DNA from 2 places in the Peribacillus sp. NPDC097225 genome. Region 2 is predicted to be linked to the other one. Evidence: riboswitches for the same ligand, from Rfam matches in the RefSeq annotation. Region 2 holds a riboswitch; the other holds the start of a gene.
The links. A riboswitch is a leader RNA that binds a small molecule or an ion and turns the genes downstream of it on or off. The one in region 2 is predicted to bind preQ1.
Positions count from the first base shown of each region.

Region 1: it holds a riboswitch for preQ1, as region 2 does, so the genes downstream of both, ACIQXH_RS15305 (QueT transporter family protein) here and queC (7-cyano-7-deazaguanine synthase QueC) in region 2, are expected to answer to the same signal.

Region 1 is NZ_JBIWDJ010000005.1:52,284-61,914, forward strand. It holds gene ACIQXH_RS15285 (YcnI family copper-binding membrane protein) at 1-292, opposite strand, end outside; gene ACIQXH_RS15290 (copper resistance protein CopC) at 313-1,941, opposite strand; gene ACIQXH_RS15295 (ATP-binding protein) at 2,267-3,898, opposite strand; gene ACIQXH_RS15300 (TVP38/TMEM64 family protein) at 4,006-4,665, opposite strand; gene ACIQXH_RS15305 (QueT transporter family protein) at 4,778-5,263, opposite strand; PreQ1 riboswitch class I at 5,270-5,314, opposite strand; gene ACIQXH_RS15310 (YbaK/EbsC family protein) at 5,478-5,987, shown strand; gene ACIQXH_RS15315 (hypothetical protein) at 6,089-6,904, shown strand; gene ACIQXH_RS15320 (DUF3892 domain-containing protein) at 7,063-7,359, opposite strand; gene adhP (alcohol dehydrogenase AdhP) at 7,634-8,647, shown strand; gene ACIQXH_RS15330 (sigma-54-dependent transcriptional regulator) at 8,700-9,631, opposite strand, start outside.
Region 2 is NZ_JBIWDJ010000001.1:893,876-903,506, reverse strand. It holds gene ACIQXH_RS04450 (gamma-glutamyltransferase family protein) at 1-1,238, opposite strand, end outside; gene ACIQXH_RS04445 (CapA family protein) at 1,350-2,606, opposite strand; gene pgsC (poly-gamma-glutamate biosynthesis protein PgsC) at 2,617-3,066, opposite strand; gene pgsB (poly-gamma-glutamate synthase PgsB) at 3,082-4,263, opposite strand; gene ACIQXH_RS04430 (hypothetical protein) at 5,023-5,223, opposite strand; gene ACIQXH_RS04425 (methyl-accepting chemotaxis protein) at 5,766-7,445, opposite strand; PreQ1 riboswitch class I at 7,631-7,673, shown strand; gene queC (7-cyano-7-deazaguanine synthase QueC) at 7,732-8,394, shown strand; gene queD (6-carboxytetrahydropterin synthase QueD) at 8,394-8,864, shown strand; partial or broken gene queE (7-carboxy-7-deazaguanine synthase QueE) at 8,857-9,580, shown strand.

The DNA of each region.
Region 1 (9,631 bases), on a different contig from region 2:
CATCACCAGTCGCTTCCCAGGTTACTGTTTTTACATGTCCTTTTTTATCCTTTTCCGTTGTCACTTTCCAATCGGGGACTGGTTGGTAACTTGAAAAGGTGATGCCTTCAGGAACCTTTAAGGCAACCTTCGTGGTAGATGATTCTTTTTCAACCGGAACTTTCAGTGTATAGGTTTCCCAAGCTTCAGGTGCTGAAGAGCTTGGGTTGACCGTAACATGGGCATTTGCAGATCCAGCAAAGAGGAATAGAGATGCCAATGCACCGATAATTAGCTTTGTACCATTTTTCATGTTTATTTCTTCCCTTCTCATTATGAGTTTCCTACTAATATTACAAAATCCGCATCAATAGAGTGGAGTTCCTTCGTTAAACCATGAACTTGAATCTTCCATTTTCCTGACATGGTTATAAGCGACTTGGTTTTGAATATACCCTTTTCTTCTTCCTGAAGGTGCAATTTTACTTCCCCTGTGTCTTCATCTAAAGGCTCCATGACCACTGTAAGCTGTTCGATATCTGTATAAGGGATGCCCTCATTATTTATTAACTCCACTTGAATGAGGTTCTCACCGATTTCATTGGGGGTCACCGATAAAGTTACTTGATCATTATTTTCAGTCATTTCCGTTTTCTCTACAGGCCCTGGAGAAGACTTGGCTGTCTGAACATTTGTTAAAAGAGCAGCAATAAGGAGAATGATGATTCCCAGGCTGAATTCTATTCCAGTACTGAGGCCCAGCTTCTTCGTTTTTCTTTTCCCACGGAGTAAATGAAATGCCCCAAACCCTAACATGATGGACATAAGTCCGATTTTCCCGAGTAATAATTGTCCATATGTCGTATTTAGCAATGAATGAAGAGTTGGGACATGTTGAAAACTACTGTAAAGTCCGCTGACGATCAGGACAATCACAAAGAGAACGGCCCATGAGGAAAACTTCTGTATGATTGACCAATAAAACGTTTTTTTATCAACATCAGTCAGCTTCGGATTATAGGACTTTGGAAGAATTATCAGTATAGCCAATAAACCGCCTAGCCATAATGCCATGGACATTACATGGAGAAAATCCATAGATACAGCCAGGTATTGATGAGTTGTATCCATGGTATGTCCGATTAAGGCCTTGCAAACCATCAAGGCAGATATAAGGATAAAGGATGTTAGGAGAGAAACCTTGTTGAAGTAATTTCTCCATATAGCCAAAATTGCCACAAGTAAGGCAATTAGCAACACCATTTCTATCATCCAAATATTTCCGAATTGGGTGGTCTGTAATACTTCTTTTAGGTAGATGCCATTGAAAGCATGCCACCAACCTACATCAGCGTCAATCGTAACTTTTAAAGGTAGACTCAATAGAATGGAAATCGCCAGTCCGGTATAAGATAGCCAGATATAGCGTCGGGCCCTATTGCTGATTTGATCAGGAGTAGGGCGTTTCACCAATGATAAATAAAAAAAGAGTGCACCAGTAAGAGCGGCAAAACAAAGATATTGAAGGCTTTGCAGGACTATTTGTGTTGTACTTGGAAAGCCTGCATGTTCTTCGCCGATCAGTTGATCGGATGGGATGTTGGATTCCCCATATTGAAAGGGAATTGTACCTTTGATGGGGTGACCATCACTAGAAACCACTCTCCATTTAATGATATAAACCCCTTCATCGAAAGAGCTTGACCATGTAGCTTCAAGGGTATTCCCTGAAACTTGGATATCTTGAAGTGGGATCTCCTTCCCCTCTTTGCTGTACATGGCAAGTGAGTGAAAGGAAGATTGTATAGTTTCACTGAATTGAATGCTGATCTTTTCAGGTATAGTATCCAAGCTCTCATTTGGGCTAGGATTCGAGCTCAAAATGGATGCATGGCCAAAGGCCGTTACCGGTAAGATAAACAAGGCAAGTAGACTGACGAACAGCCATATGTAATTCTTCATTTTGTTGTGCCAGCAACCTTTCTTAGTACTTCTATGAACTAGTATAAAATGAAAATGTGAAATAACAGTGAAAAAATGAAGAGAATCTCTCTACATTTTCTTGATCTATAAGCTAATTATTCTATTTCCTATTATGCATCATTAAGAAATAATTAAGCTTACCATGGTACTCTGACCTTACCATATTACAGGAAATGTAGGGGGGAGTACGTTGAAAAAGATAAAAAAAGGCGAGAAGGTGATTTTAGCCGGTTCAATCGTTGTATGGGGACGTTTACTTATATCCCGAACACAACAAAATAGGACAAGTAAACAAGTACTTATCCTATTTATATATGGGCAATTCAATTTTAACTTCGGTACCATGGTTTAGTTTGCTACTAAAGTGTACTTTTCCTTGGTGCGCTTCGATAATTCGGCAACTTACGGTCAGACCAAGCCCAGTCCCTTTTTCTTTAGATGAAAAAAAGGGCTCCCCGAGATGTTTCATGCGATCTTTCTCGATTCCACAGCCATTATCCTTGATTGTAATGGAAATGGAATGGCTAATATGCTCAATTTCTATTGAAATATGGGATGCTGTTGCTTCCAGAGCATTTTTGACCATGTTGATGAATACTTGTTTCAGCTGGTTTGCTTCGCATAAAATAAGCGGTATGTCGTTTTTCACATTGATAGAAATTTGAGCGGAAGAAGAATCGGCTTCTACAAGAAGCAAGGCTCTGACTTCATCCATCAATTCTACAATTTGATTTTGACTGAACATGATTTCCTGAGGCTTTGCTAGGACAAGCAATTCGCTAACGATTAAGTTGATCCGGTCTAATTCGCTAAGCATGATGGTGTAATATTGATCATGGGGTTGGTCGTTTTTTTTCAGGAGTTGAACGAACCCTTTTAAGGACGTTAAAGGATTACGCACTTCATGAGCAACACTTGCTGCAAGTTCACCGATGATCGAAAGTTTCTCGGATTTTCGTAAGCGTCTTTCTGTTTCACGAATTTGTGTTACGTCTTTTGCATACGTAATGATACCGGCTAATTCTTTGCCCACTAACATAGGAACAAAAGTACAAGAAAGTAAAATGGAATTCCCGTATTTGGTAACAAACGCTATATCTTTTCCTTTTTTAATCCCCTTCTGATTTTCCACGACATATTGACAGGAAGATTGGATGAGCTCTTTAGCTTCTGCGGAAAAATCCAAATCTATAAAAGGGTCCCCTTGAACCTCACCTTTACGAAATCCAGTGACGGTTTCAAATCTTGGATTGACGTTTATGATGGTTCCTTTCAAATCAAGCATTAACATGGGGGAAGGGTTGTGATCAAACAAAGATTTATAACGCTGTTCACTAGCAAGCAATTGACTTTCCGCGGTAATTCTTTCTGAAATATCCCTACCTATGACTACTAACCCTTTTCGTGAACCATCTTCATGAAATAATGGGACTTTGATGGTATCGAAGGTCTTAAAATGACCGTTTGGCAGTGGAATATTCTCCTCACAACGCGTAATCTTCTTCATTGCCCATGTTTCTTGATCGGAATCTTCACAGTAAATCAATGAATCTCTGTAGAATTGGGAGTACTCGGCAAGCTCGCTATCTTTTTTTCCTTTATAGTCCACATTCTCCAATTGGAATAACTGAAGTCCAAACGTATTCGATTCTAGCCATCTACCTTCTCCATCCTTAAAATTCACAAAGTCTACCATTGAGTTAATAAGGGTACTTCGAAGTTGTTCTTCTTCTTTTAGTTGTTTGAACTCTTCTCTTTTAGATAAGTAGAGAAATAAAATCAAACCGATTAATAGGACAAAGATGAACCCTTCTGCTCGCTGGAGTTGAAGGAACGCCTCTTTAGTATTCAAGGAATTCATTAAATAGTAATTGAAAACAAGTAATGTGGTCATTCCAGAAAGAATGTAGATTACTAATATGATACGTCTCGGCATATGGGTCTCCCTGAATTCTCCGACATTTCAAAGCTGAAATACATACACATTTTAACAAACTATTGGCTGAAAATATACGATTCCACACAAAAAAACAGGCAGCAAGGTTACCTGTTTTTCTTAAAGAGTGATAGGTTCTTTTTTTTCTTGAAGCGCTTGTAGATAAGGAAAAAGGTTAAGAGCAGGAAACCGAGTACAATCAATGTATATTGATTCATCTCTACGGAAAGAAGTCCATATGGAATTAAAGAGAGAAAGAAGAAGTAGATGAGATTGCCTAATGCTGTTGCCATTAAGAAATCTTTGAAGGTGACGGAACTAACTCCAGCTGCAAGGTTTATTAAACTTGTCGGTATGAAAGGGAAAATTCTACCGGTAAAGACATACATAAACCCATGATCCTTGACGGAATCCTGCCAGTCGGTACCCATCTTTCTTAAAATCAATGACTGGAACCAGTGCCTGGCAGCATAGAAAATGGTTCCTGACGCGACCACGCTTGTTAACCAACTCCATAGATACCCGAATGCAAAGCCAAAGATCGTTACATTAATTGTTAAAAGTAAAATCAGGGGGATGACAGTAAAGGAGTTCTGAATGATCATCAAAACGAACGTCACTACAAAGGTAAGAAGGAGATTTTCTGTCAATATGGCTATCACGGATTCCAAGTCGCTATTCCAAATCATCGTGAATAATTCTGAATTTAGCCCGATGAATGTTACTACAATCAGAAGGACGAGTAACATCAGTATTTTTTTCTGCAAAAAGTCACCACCATTTATCAATTTTTTTGAGTATGGTTGAAAAAAAGAGCCGCTGCATGTAGCAGACAGCTCTTTGGATATAGAATGTTCTTTTACTTTATGCACAGTGAGTTCAAAGCAACTTTCCAAATTGAATTCTTTTATTCATCATATAAATGATGGGTGCCCCGATCAGTAGGACGAGGAATTCCCCGGCTGCTGTTGTTGCCCAACTTATTAAGAATGGCAATCCTAAGACTAGATTCAATTCTATGGCTATTAGGAACATCGTAACCGTGAATATGATGATGGTCATGGCCATTCGACCCTTAATGCCCGTTATGAAACGGGAAGAAAAGATGACAAGCAATAAGGCTATCAGAGATTGCCCGACCCCAAAAATCAAGTCATATGCCCCTAACTGTGAAAAGAAAAGGTTCGATATGAACACACCGACGACTATGCCGGATATATATTTCTTATTAAATACAATAAGATGATTCAACATTTCGGGAATGCGGAATTGAAGCACCCCAAACATAATCGGCTGAAGCACGAATGAGACAGCGATATAGATGGCAGCCAATAGACCATTTATCGCGAGCGTACGAATATTCATTTTTTTCTCTCCCTAGTTTTTTATCGTGGGATGGTTACGAACCACGTTAGGCTTTTGCCCGAAGTTTAATAGTATCGTATTTTGGCCTCTTTCGTCAATTTCAAGATTTTATGCGAAATATTGAATATTTAGAATAAAGGAAAGAGATTTTGCTTTACTATAGTGAAGAATGGTACGATTCATAAAAAGAGTTAAAGGAAAGGGATGAAAGTAAATGTCAATCGAGAGTGTTAGGGCCCACTTTAAACAATGGAACAGGGAACATGATGTGATGGAATTCAAAACATCTAGTGCCACAGTAAACCAAGCTGCGGAGACAATCGGGGTTATACCCGCGCGCATTGCCAAAACGTTGTCATTTAGGGCAGAAGGAGACCAAGCAATTTTGGTCGTGGCCGCTGGAGATGCGAAAGTCGATAATAAGAAATTCCGGAAAATGTTTGGGTTCAAGGCAAGGATGTTATCTCCAGAAGAAGTTCTTGAACAGACCGGACATGCAATCGGGGGTGTCTGCCCATTTGGATTGGCAAATGAACTGGATGTTTACTTGGATGTTTCGATGAAACGGTTTGAGACAGTTTTCCCGGCTTGCGGGAGCGCGAACTCAGCCATTGAACTTTCACTCGGGGATTTATTTCAATTCTCAAAAGCAAAGGACTGGGTAGATGTTTGCAAGGACTGGGAACAAGAAGTGAATGAAGATATGCAGAAACATATCATTTGAATGAAGGAATAAAGTCCACTTCATGTGGACTTATTTCTGATAGTGGGGAGTTATTAGGTTCTAATGAATTAGGATAGAATGCCAATGATGGAGGGTCATGGATGTCCAATGTAGAGTACAAAAACAATAATAGTAGTTATCACAGTCTTAAAAATCTATATGAGGAAAATATCACGGTCAGAAGCATAGCCCAAGAGTTTGAGTTTTGTGGAAAAGATGAATCGGCCATTGATATCAAAAATGTAATGGAGGAAAAACACTTTGATACATTGGCCGTGAAAGACCAGGGGGAAATCGTTGGTTATATCGATAGACATGAACTTGGCGAAGGGAACATTTCGGATTATATGAAGCTCTTTTCCCCAAGGGAACTTGTATCGGATTCAACGCCCTTGATCCAATTGTTAGGCATTTTTAAGAAGAAAACGAGGGTATTCGTGTTAGAGAATAATTCAATCAAAAAGTTAATCACGCATGCCGACCTCCAAAAACCACCAATCAGGATGCTGATTTTTGGCTATATCACTTTATTGGAAATGAGACTTAGTGATATTATCATGCATCGATTCGGGGGTGAAAGCTGGTATCCGATGATTAGTGAGGATCGTCTACATAAGGCAAGTGAATTATATGAAAGGAGAATGGAGAAAAATGAGGAGATTAATTTAATTGAATGTCTACAAATTAGCGATAAATTCGACATTATTCATAAAGATAAAGAGTTGAGAACATTTTTTCAAATCCCATCCAAAAGTAAAGGGAAGAAAGATGCCAATGCCATCAGGAAGTTACGGGATAAGATTTCGCATGCTAATGAACTTGGGATGGATATGTCTTGGATTGAAATCATAGAAGTGGTCGAAATCTGTGGCCGCTTGCTGGAAATCTCTGAGTCCTATCATTATGAATGGGGGTAAACAGATAGAAGGATTGGAGAAAAAGGGAGAGTGCTGGTTGCTCCATTTTCAATATCCCGGAAAACCTTGAGGAAGTCGTTAGGAGAACCTGTTAGTATGCGGTTCTTTTTTTGTTGCGGAAAAAAGCTGCCTGAATGGAAGGCAGCTTTTCTCGGTCTTTAAAATTCAGGCAGTTCATCCAGATTATTTTCTTTAATGCCATCAGGCTCACTTCGCAAAATGTCCCGACCATATTTATGAAAGACATCTACGTTTGCGAGTGCACCAGCCTTGGCTTCTGAAAGAGCGGTGGGATAGTCCAGTTCCCTTCCGGTATTTGTCTTGATGGCGATGATATTATCCTCTTCATTCTTCCGTACGGCGACAATTTCTTCTTTGTCGTTCCCACCTTGTTGGTTCGCTTGTGGCGTTCCTTGTTGTTTGTAGGATTCATAGGCTTCTTCAAATGTGTCCATTGTACACCTCCTCTTTATAGGGTGAACCATTTTTCCAGCAATATACGAACTGGTTTTCGTCATCATTGAGCCGGATTTCTGTCATAATGGGCCGAATTTTCGGCTAGGATTTACGTTTGAACCTAACTTGATTGGACTTTTCTGTTTGGCATGGCACTTGCATTATAAATAAGTGGAAGTGAGAAAAACACGGACCTAAGGGAGGAATAGAATCATGAATGTAAATCAGGGGACAAGTACGGTGGAATCGAAAACATTGAAGGATGTTAAAACAATGAAGGCAGCGGTCGTCAATGAATTTAAACAAGAGCTTGAAATAAAGGATGTACCGATTCCGGATTTAGAGTATGGTGAGATTCTAGTTAAAATTAAGGCATGTGGCGTATGTCACACGGATTTACATGCAGCACATGGCGACTGGCCGGTGAAGCCAAAGCTCCCGCTTATTCCTGGACATGAAGGAGTAGGGATTATCGAGAAGGTAGCAGAGGGCGTCACAACATTGAAAGTCGGTGACCGAGTAGGGATTCCATGGCTTTATTCAGCATGTGGCGACTGTGAATACTGTTTGACGGGCCGTGAAACGCTCTGCTTGGATCAACTCAATGCAGGATATTCGGTGGACGGAGGATATGCGGAATATTGTAAGGCACCGGCAAAATATGTTGTCAAGGTTCCGGAAGGGCTAGATTTTGCCGAGGTCTCCCCAATTTTCTGTGCAGGTGTGACGACGTATAAAGCGCTTAAGGTTTCAGAAGCAAAACCAGGGGACTGGGTCGCAATCTATGGTATTGGCGGACTTGGGCATGTTGCGCTTCAATATGCGAAGGCGATGGGATTCAATGTCATTGCCGTCGATATTCAAGATGATAAGCTTGAGCTGGCAAAAGAACTAGGAGCGGATTATACAGTGAATGGGTTGAAGAATGATCCCGTTCAAGCAATTAAGGATAAAGTTGGTGGCGTACAAGCAGCTATTTCTGTTGCCGTAACGAAAAAAGCATTTGAACAGGCTTACAGTTCAGTCAAAAGAGGCGGAACACTCGTCGTGGTCGGATTGCCGAATGATGAACTTCCTATCCCTATTTTTGATACGGTATTAAATGGGGTAACTGTGCGAGGTTCAATCGTTGGTACAAGAAAAGATTTACAAGAATCTCTTCAATTTGCGGCAGATGGAAAAGTACGGACGAATATTGAAACAAGACCGCTTGATGAAATCAATGATGTGTTTAAAATGATGGAAAAGGGTGAAATTAACGGTCGTATCGTTTTAACAATGGAATAGAAAAAAATGAAAGGGTGTCCTATTAATGGGGGCACCCTTGTTCATATAAGAGTCAGGTATGTTTTTTTTCATTTAGTATATAACGTAATTTCCTCATTGAAATCTGTAGGCGCTTGGCGGCTTCATTCCGGTTTCCATACGTTTTTTGAAGGGTTTGCAGGACGAGCTCTTTTTCGATGGTAGATTCGAACTGTTTGATTTCCAAGAGTATGTTTTCAAGCGTCAGCTCATCTTTTTCATTAAAATCGGCTACAAGTTTCTTCCGCCATTCTTCGAGAGGGTTTTCAGGAGAGTGAAGATCCATTGTAGCTTGTTTCTTGGGTGAAATGACCTGATGGGTAGGGAGAACGATATCGTCCGCAGTGATATCCTGTCCATGATCTGCGAGGGTTAAGGTTCTCATCACGGTATTAGATAGCTCACGTATATTTCCGGGCCAGTCGTATAGCTGTAATTTTTCGATAGCCTCTTGTGAAAAGAATACATCTGCCTGACCATTCCTTTCGACCAGATGCTCGACAAGGAGAGGGATATCCTCTTTTCTATGACGTAATGCTGGTATTTCAAGAGTGACAACATTCAGGCGGTAAAATAGATCCTCCCGAAATTTATTGTTTTCTACTGCTTGCTGAAGATTTTCATTAGTGGCAGCTACCAATCGTGCGTTGGTCCGTAATGTCCCACTGCTTCCGACCCGCATAAATTCCCTAGTTTCCAAGACCCGCAGAAGCTTGACTTGGATGGCTGGACTGGCATCAGCAATTTCATCAAGGAAAAGGGTTCCATTTCCGGCTATTTCAAAAAAGCCTTTTCGTTGTTGGGTTGCACCGGTGAATGCGCCTTTTTCATGGCCGAATAATTCACTTTCAAGCAGGGATTCTGAAATGGCTCCACAATTAATCGCGATAAAGGGCTCGTGGTTACGCGGGCTTGCTGAGTGAATGAAGCGGGAGAGCACCTCTTTACCCGTTCCCGTTTCCCCTT
Region 2 (9,631 bases):
AGAATGGTAGGAGCGGTAAAGGTCCTTGAGCGTTTATGCTCATCGATTTTATTCAGGCCAGTGCGGAAGTTTTTCAATTGGTCATTCAAGAAAAAGCCGTTCGTATAGGCACCGGAACCAAAAAAGTTACTGAGTGTATTGGTCGTAGAAACGACTGTGCCATACTTATCCATGACGACGAAATGAGTCGTGCTTTCATGTTCTTCAGACTGGAACTCTACATTTGACCAATCACCTTTATTTATCTCTTTTTTCAGGTTGTCCAAATGAAGGGGAGATACTAATTGTTCAGCTTTGTCTGCGCTGATTCCGTCCCCGGTATAGTTAATTCGATCTTTATAGGAGGCGTTGGTAATGGCTCCCAGTAACTCCATATAATCTGCCTTATTTGAAGCATTGCTTAAGTCGACTTCTTCAGCGAGATTTAACATTTCAAGGACGGTTATCCCTGAAAAGGGAGGGGGAGCGGTCCAAACATCATATCCGGCGAATTTGCCTTGGACTGGCTCTCGTTCTTTTACTTCATAATGCTTTAAGTCCATTAAGTCTACATCTGTTCTTTTTTTGATATTCCGTGCGATGTTCCCTTTATAAAACCCATCGGGCCCTTTTCGCTGAATCAGTTTCAATGTGTCAGCAAGATCTTCTTGTTTCAAAACCTTTCCTGGTTCAATCGAATCGTCATCAGGATAAAACAAGAGAGTTTTCTCTGAATAAATTCTTGCTTTGGCTGCCTTTAGGCGGGAGGCCAACATTTTATCGACTTCAAATCCTTCTTCAGCCAGGTCGATGGCCGGCTGAAGAAGGTCTTCCATCGGAATGGTTCCGTATTTATCATGGACAGCTTGCATCCCGGCTACAAAGCCAGGGACACCGGTATTATGTTTTAACTTTGAACGTTCAGGAGCCGTTTCACGATAATCAATAAAATTAGGTTTCTCAGATTCGGATACAATCAGCATTCCGCCGCCGCCGCCAATTCCAGATCCAAAGGGTTCAGTTACACCCAATGCATAAGAAACGGCAATCGACGCATCGGCCGCTGTTCCACCGTTATCTAATATATTCATCCCCACTTCTACGGCGATAGGGTTGGAAGAGCTAACTCCATATGCTTTATCATTTAAAGATTCATTGGTATCATGCGTGTCAGAAAGAGGGTCAGTTTTTGAACATCCTGCTATAAAAATGAGCAAACAAAGGGAAAGGAGTACTTTCCGTGTGAAAGGATAAAACACTGATTGATCGCCTCTTTTCGGTGTGATCTTCTAAGATGTGTGTCTTCTAGCATACCTGCTAGTAGACTCTTATTCACGTATTATCTAGTTGTATGATGGTGCTTCATGTTTCTATTCTTCAGTAGTTGTCTCTTCTTGGGTTACTTTCTTTTCTTTAGCAGCTTTCTTTTCTTGGGCTGCTTTTTCCTCTTGTTCACGCTGTTCTTTATGGTCTATTACACGTGTATGATCCAATTTAATCTCTATCTTATTATCTTTTTTAGACCATTGCACGTTGTCACTTGTTTCTTTCGTCAACCAACGGAAAACTCGCGATACATCGCTAGAAGATGTAGCGGGTCTTGGTGTAGCTTCCTTGATTTGCAAGGGAACCACATCAACGGTTGCTTGTCCGTCATCAGTTAAATGGTATTGTACCATCGCGGAATCTTTTGTACGTGTCCAGCCTTGGTCGAATACAAAGTTTCCTAAGCTGTAAAAGATAAGTCCATCTTTATACACATCGAATGATTGGACGACATGGGGGTGATGGCCAATGATGATATCTGCACCAGCATCGATCACCGCTTTCGCTAATTCTGTTTGACGACCTGTCGCAGAAGTAGCATATTCTTGGCCCCAGTGCATATTGACGACAACTAAGTCTGCGTTTCCTTTTTTCGCATCCTTGGCGTCACCGATCATTTCAAATAATAAGTCAGGATTGGAATTCAATAACCCAGCTTGAGTATTTTTGGCTACCGCATTTTTACCATATACATCGGTAAAGCCAAGAGTAGCGATACGTACGCCTTTAACATCTTGGTAATTGATGTTTTCTTTCGCTTCTGTAATATTCCGACCTACACCAACATAATCCATTTTGGCATTCTCGAATTCATCGATTGTGTCGAGCAATCCTTGTTCTTCAAAGTCCATCATATGGTTATTCGCAAGAGTCATGACAGAAAATCCAGCATTTTTAACAGCTTCCACGCCATCTGCATACGAATTTAGACGAATGGCTGTATCAGCTTCTTCATATTTCGATACATCTTTTGCTAGAGCAGGATGTTCATAGTTTCCACTTACATAATCCGAAGCGTTAAAATAGGGCTTCATGTAACGGAAGAGGTAATCAAAACCATGGCTGTCTGTCACTTCCTCGACATAACGGCCCATCATGATATCTCCGACCATTGACATTGTAAGGGTATCGTTTGGTTTGGATGCAACAACTTCCACGTCTTTCGTGCGTCCCAACCAAGATGTTACGACTAAGACGATGATCAATATCGGTAGAACGATTGCAGTGTATTTGAGATTCTTTTTCTTCGTCCGCTTTGTAAAGATAAGTGTTTTTTCTTTTGCGTTTAAAGTACGTTTCATTTTATCCACCTCAGAATAGGTAATACACGTTCATTAGACCGAAAGTTACTCCGGATAATAAAAGCGTGCTGCCGAGTGTTAATGGCATTCCTTGTCTTTGAATGGCATTAGCGATCAAGCCAGGGACGATTATACCAATACCACGGAATTCATAGATTTCAAAAGGCATGACGGGGTAGACGAAATCCAATACGAGTTTTAGACAAATCCCCGTTATCATCATTGCGGCAAACTTTCTTCTTCCATATAAGATTACCCATCTTGAAAGACCGTGAGCGACAATGAAATAAGTTAAGATACTTACTATAATAATTACCAGCATGACTTGCCATTGATCAAAAACTAATGCCAAATAACCTGGCACGATAAGTCCGGCGGGCACAACACCCGTTTTTTCTGAAAAAATAAGGCTCAGTGTTACCCCTAGTACTAGGGCTACGTATAAATCCGATCCAAACATTAAGGTTCCTCCTACTTAACTCGCTTTTTGCTTCGTTTTAGTTTTCATGATTGCGTCAATTAAGGGTTCTGCTGCTCCGTGAATGTTACCGACCCCATAAACGATTCGGTTTTTCATGACTGGGCGCAGTTTGGCAACGATTTCTTCCGTTGACCATTCTTCTAAATCCCAATACTCTACTGTATCCAATTTTCCTTGCTCAAATGCTTTCGTTATTGGTGAAGTAGTTTCACCGATGGCAATGACGATTTCGGACTTTATGTAAGGCAATACATCTCTTGCAAATTGCTCTGTACGGTCCACACGGTCAGGACGGCAGTTCATGATTACGATAGGGGCTTCCGTGCTGTATCCGAAGGTACTTACCCTGTCCCAAATATTCAATGTAGATGACGCATCATTGGCGGCAAATCCATTAACGAAGAAAGTCGGTTGCCTAGCATCTCCAAATTTAGTGATACGCATGGCCCCTGGATCTGGATGTGCATTTAACATGCCACGGAATGCCGTTTTCTCATCGATACCCAATGCTTCTGCAACAGCCAAGGCAAGGGAGGCGTTATCAGGGAATACCATATAGTCGAATTCACGTAGAAATTCTTCTGAGATCCTTGAGTTATCGGCTACGATTACCTTCGTATTACGTTGTTTGGCAATTTCTTTGTAATATTCTAAATGTTCGCCCTCGATGGTTATTAAATGCCCATTGTAGGGTATGGTTGCAGTGAATGCTTCTGCAACTTGATCCAATGTTGGTCCCATGACATCCATGTGATCTTCAAGAACATTTACGATAACCCCAATATTTGCCTGAATCATTTTATTTTGGAAGATTAGTTGATAGTCAGGCTGCACGGCCATGCACTCACAAACTAATGCTTCAGTTCCTAAGTCAGCTACTTCTTTAACTACGCGACGTTGTTCCCCGATATTCGGTCCTTCTGGACGACGTATGATCGGTTTTTCTTTGTCCGTAAACCAATAAATCATTCTTGCGGAAGTTCCGGTTGTTTTTCCTATTGTCTTGTACTCCGCTTCCTTGATCACACCTGTAATCAGACGTGTTACAGTGGATTTCCCTCGGATCCCATTTACGTTGACACGTACGGGAATGGAGTCGAGACGCTTTTGATGGCGTTTTTGTTCGACTATGCCATAGCCAAGCAAAAATAATGCACAAATAAATATCGGTGCCATTTTTTAACCTCTCTTTTTTTATATATTTGATTTACTGAATACACACTACATGATTTTAAACTTATTAAGCAAGGGTCGTTTTTCTATAGCAAGATAGCTTATTTTGATAATTTCCAAATTAAACTATAAATGAGTGTAATAGTAACTAATGGCTATAATATTCATGTAAGGACAAATACTCTATGGATTCCCCATTTCATGATGATTCTATTATGAGATGGAGAATAAAAAATAATTTTTATAGGATAATGAATTCTTTTTATAAGGATAAAAACCCAATTCCTAGTATCTACTGTAGGAGTTTAATGTAGACGATCCTTCCTGTTTTATAATTGTTTATACCTATTTGTGCATTTATTTTCTAATCTACTAGTTTGTTTTTTCTTTATTCCTGTATTTTGATTCTAATGACTCATTTAGTGCTACTTTTTTGGATTTGGATAAAGATGAGTAAAATCACCCCCCATATTTTTTGGGTTTTTTTAATATGAAATACCCGAGGGGCTATGAGGTGACATCAATAAATTGTCAAAATCCTTCCCTTAAAAGTTTTGGAAACGAGGGTTTTTAAAAAAAAGACTAGTTTCTTCTATTAATATAGTGTTAATAGTAGAACTAAAAAAAACCCAGAATAAATTCTGAGTTTTTGGAGTATTTTTACATTCATTTATAATAAGGGATTAAATGAAATGTTATTTATAGATGAGAGTATTTTTTGTAAATTGATAGTCTCGAATCAATTTTAAGATGATGCTATCTTTAGCTAGATTTTATTCTATTTAAAAGCTCAGGATGTGAGTCCTTTTTACCGCCATCTATAACATAAAGCATAGGGGCTAATCTTCTGTTTCCTTTATCGGCAGAATTCATCTTCAAGTAATTTTCGTATTCGTTGCGAAAGAATTCGTCTTGGGCTTTCCCTTCGTTTAACTTTGCTATGAATTTGAAAAATCGTTTCATATGAATTCCTCCTTGTTTGGTTAAAAAGTATTAGGTTAATAGTAACATACTTTAGGTGGAAATTAACCACTTATTATAAAATAGGAAATAAAAAATAGTAAAGGTGATTATATAGACTTAGTTCTCTGGATTTGGAATACGATATTGATGTAAGACCATCTCGTCTGTTTAGAGAGTCTCCTGTTGATCGGGTTTCAAATGAGAGTAATTAAGAGTTGGTTCAAATGCTTTTTAAAAGTGTGCTGACACTTCTAGAGAGGAAGTAGTAATTCTACTATTTACTGATGTAAATATTACTGGAGTAATATTAATTATACATTGAATATTCAGAAAATAATAGTGTAAGTTGAATTATTTCTCTCTGTATAAGATTCATGGTGAATTTTTTATTATAGTTTGTTTTGTGTTGTTATTAGTTTATTCCCCGTATTCACTATATTGAAACAATTTTAATGAAGAGGATATATTTGTTATTAACTTCATAGGAATAGCTAAATGCAAGGAAAAGCTTCCCACAAGGTAGGTGTGGGAAGCGGCTTTCATCATAATTGAAATCTTTTAACCTGATCTGTTAACTGTTCAGCCGATGATGCAAGTTCACTGGCGTGATTGGTGATTTCATCCATTGAAGAGCTGGATTGCTGTGCTGAGGCGGATACTTGTTCAATGCCTGCTGCTGACTCTTCGGAAACGGCTGCAATGTCTTCGACAGCCTGGTTGATTTTTATGCTATTGGTAGAGATATAGTGTAAGTCATTGGTTATGTGTTGTAATTTTGTGCTCATGGCTCCCACTGAATGATTGATGGTTTCAAAGGTTTGGCCGGTAATGGTAATTTGTTGGGTGCCTTCATCTACTTGTGTATATCCATCTTCCAAGGAGTGAACGACGGTTTTTGAACCTGTTTGAATGGCTGTAACAATTCCAGTAATGTCACCCACAGAATCTGTAACTTGTTCCGCGAGTTTCCGAACTTCTTCGGCGACGACGGCAAATCCTTTTCCATGTTCGCCGGCGCGTGCCGCCTCGATGGCTGCGTTTAAAGCGAGTAAGTTGGTTTGATTGGAAATGTCCTGTATGACCTGAACGAGCTTTGAAATTTCCTGGGATTGTGAATCAAGGCCTTTTACCTCATCGACTGCCTGTTTCACAATCCTATCAATCGTTTGCATTTGCTGCACGGATTTGTTCATCAAGACTGTCCCTTCCTTAGTTAGGGATAGAATCTCTGTGGAGGTTTGGGAAATTTCTTCTCCTTCACTGTGTGCCTTTTGGATCTTTCCTGAGAATTCTTCCACCATACGGACGATTTCCGTTGCTTGGTTGGCTTGTGACTCAGAGCCTTCTGACAGCTCGTACATAGTGGTTGCAATTTGACTGCTTCCTTGTTGCACTTCATTTGCCGATTGGGTCAGCTCTTCGCTTTTGCTTGTAACGGATTCGGATACATTCAGCATGTTTTCGATGATATCGCGAAGGTTTCTCTGCATCTCGTTTGTAGAAAACGTCAATTCCCCGAGTTCATCGTTTGATGTCTGCTTAAGTGGTTCATGGTTCAGTTCACCTTTTTCCACTAGCTTCATCCTGTCTCGGATCCTTAGGATCGGTTTGGTAATGAGGTTGGCTGTCACAAGGGCAAGGCCAATTCCTGCTATGACTGTAATGATGGATAAAATGATACTCGTCGTTTTAACGGATTTTCCACTGCTGATGACGGTCTCTCCGGAAGCGACGATCAGTTTTTCGCGCTCGGAAGCGAGCTCTTTGAAGCCATCCATTATTTCCGTGCTTATGGGCGCTACTTCATTTAGCAATATTTCTTTCGCCTGTTTTTCATCTCCTTGCTCATACTGGGTAAAGACGCGTTCTTCAATCATGGTTCTCCAATCAATGCTTGTTTCAATGATTTCTTTCGTTCTCTCAGAGTCGGATAAGGCTAATAGCTCTTCTTGTAGGTGTTTGCTTTCTTCGGTATAAGCTAGGAAATCCTCTTTATATTGTTCATCTCCAAATAGGATATACCCTCTAACAAATGCCATTCTTTGCGAAAGGTTATAGAGTAATTGTTCATCTTTAATAAGAAGAGGCAATTCATGGTCGATGATATCTCTAGAATGTTTAAGAGACTTATTGCTGCTGTAAATACTATAGGCTCCTAATATGATGCATAAAGATATGACTAGCATAAATGCTAACAATACCTTTGTTTTAATCTTTTTCAAGTGTACGGCCCCTTTTTCGGTAGATTAGTTTACCTTCTGTTTATCGGAAATGGGGACCGATATTTAAAGAGGAAAGGAGAAATTGAGCTGAAAAGACAGGGAATCTCTTTGTTTTTATGGAATATATTGATATGATTCCATATATTGCGTTATGATTATAGAGAAAAGATTATAAGCCGCTTTAGGCGGAAGAGGTTCTAGCTACCCTCTCAAAAAAACTAAGGAAAAGCAGCACTCTATTCTTAGGGTGCTGCTTTTTTCCGTAAAAAAGGAGTTTTTCATAATGTTGAAGAAAGAAAAGGCAGTAGTGGTGTTTAGTGGGGGACAAGACAGTACGACGTGTTTATTCTGGGCCATGAAGCATTTTTCGGAAGTGGAGGCAGTGACGTTTGATTATAATCAGCGTCATAGCTTGGAAATTGATTGTGCGCGGAATATTGCAAAGGAACTGGACATCCCGCATCATGTTCTGGATATGTCGTTGTTGAACCAGTTGGCGCCGAATGCGTTGACGAGAAGTGACATTGCTGTGGCGGATGGGGAAGAAGGGGAGTTACCGTCTACATTCGTACCGGGAAGGAATTTACTGTTCTTGTCATTCGCAGGAGTGCTTGCAAGCCAAATTGGGGCGAAGCATATTGTAACCGGTGTTTGTGAGACGGACTTTAGCGGATATCCAGACTGCCGGGATGTGTTCATTAAATCGTTGAATGTCACTTTGAATCTCTCGATGGATCAGTCTTTTGTTATAGATACGCCGCTTATGTGGCTGAATAAAGAAGAAACATGGGAAATGGCGGATCAACTGGGTGCCTTTGATTTCGTTCGTGAAAAGACGCTGACTTGTTATAACGGAATCATAGCCGATGGCTGTGGGGAGTGTCCGGCATGCAAGCTTCGAAAAAGGGGTCTGGATGACTATGTGATTAGACGGCAGGTGAACCTATAATGTATGGGTTCAAGATTGTCGATAAGCTTCAAAAAATAGAACAGGACATTCATCGTAATCAATTGAACTATCATCAAAGACGGGTGCTCGTGAGCAAGGAATTCACGTTTGATGCAGCTCATCATCTTCATGATTATGAAGGGAAATGCAAGAATCTGCATGGCCATACGTATAAAGTCATTTTTGGCATAAGCGGCTATAATGATTCCCGTGGGTTGATGATCGACTTTGGCGACATCAAAGAAATCTGGAAAAAAGAAATCGACATTCATCTTGACCACCGCTATTTGAATGAAACGCTGCCACTTATGAATACAACAGCTGAAAATATCGTCGTCTGGATTTATGAAAAGATGGCTGATGCCCTGCAAAACAAGGACTATAAAGGGGCTAGGGTTGAATTTGTCCGTCTTTATGAAACGTCGACGAGTTATGCTGAAGCAAGACGGGAGTGGATGGACTGTGAGTAAGCTGCCCGTCATGGAAATCTTCGGGCCGACCATTCAAGGGGAAGGCATGGTCATCGGGCAAAAGACGATGTTCGTCCGGACAGCTGGGTGCGACTATTCATGTGCTTGGTGTGATTCCGCCTTCACTTGGGATGGGACAGGAAAGGAAGATATCGTCCACATGACAGCTGAAGAAATATGGGAGGAGCTAAAACTGAGGCAAGGGTTTCTCCTTCGTGACGATATCCGGGGGCAATCCCGGCCTCTTGAAGAATATGGCTGAGTTAATCACCCTTTTAAAAGAGAAGAACATCAGAATTGGCGTGGAGACACAAGGTAGCCGGTGGCAGGATTGGTTTCTCGATATTGATGAACTGACGATATCACCAAAACCGCCAAGTTCAAGGATGAAGACCGATTTTGAAGTGCTTGATGATATCCTATCTAAGCTTTCCAATAGAAGGGATGAAAATCAAATCTCTTTGAAGATTGTCGTATTTGATGAAGCTGATTATCAATATGCGAAGACTGTACATGCGCGCTATCCAGGCATTCCTTATTACCTGCAGGTAGGCAATGATGACAGCGTGACGACGGACGATCGGCAGCTGGTCAGTGAACTGTTGGGAAAATATGAACAGTTAATTAATCGGGTGATTGCCGATGACGAACTGAATGATGTGAAGGTGCTCCCCCAGCTGCACACGTATATCTGGGGAAATAAACGGGGCGTGTAAGGAAAAGGATGGGGAGGTCATACTTTCTATTAAATGCCGTTTCTCTTCTAT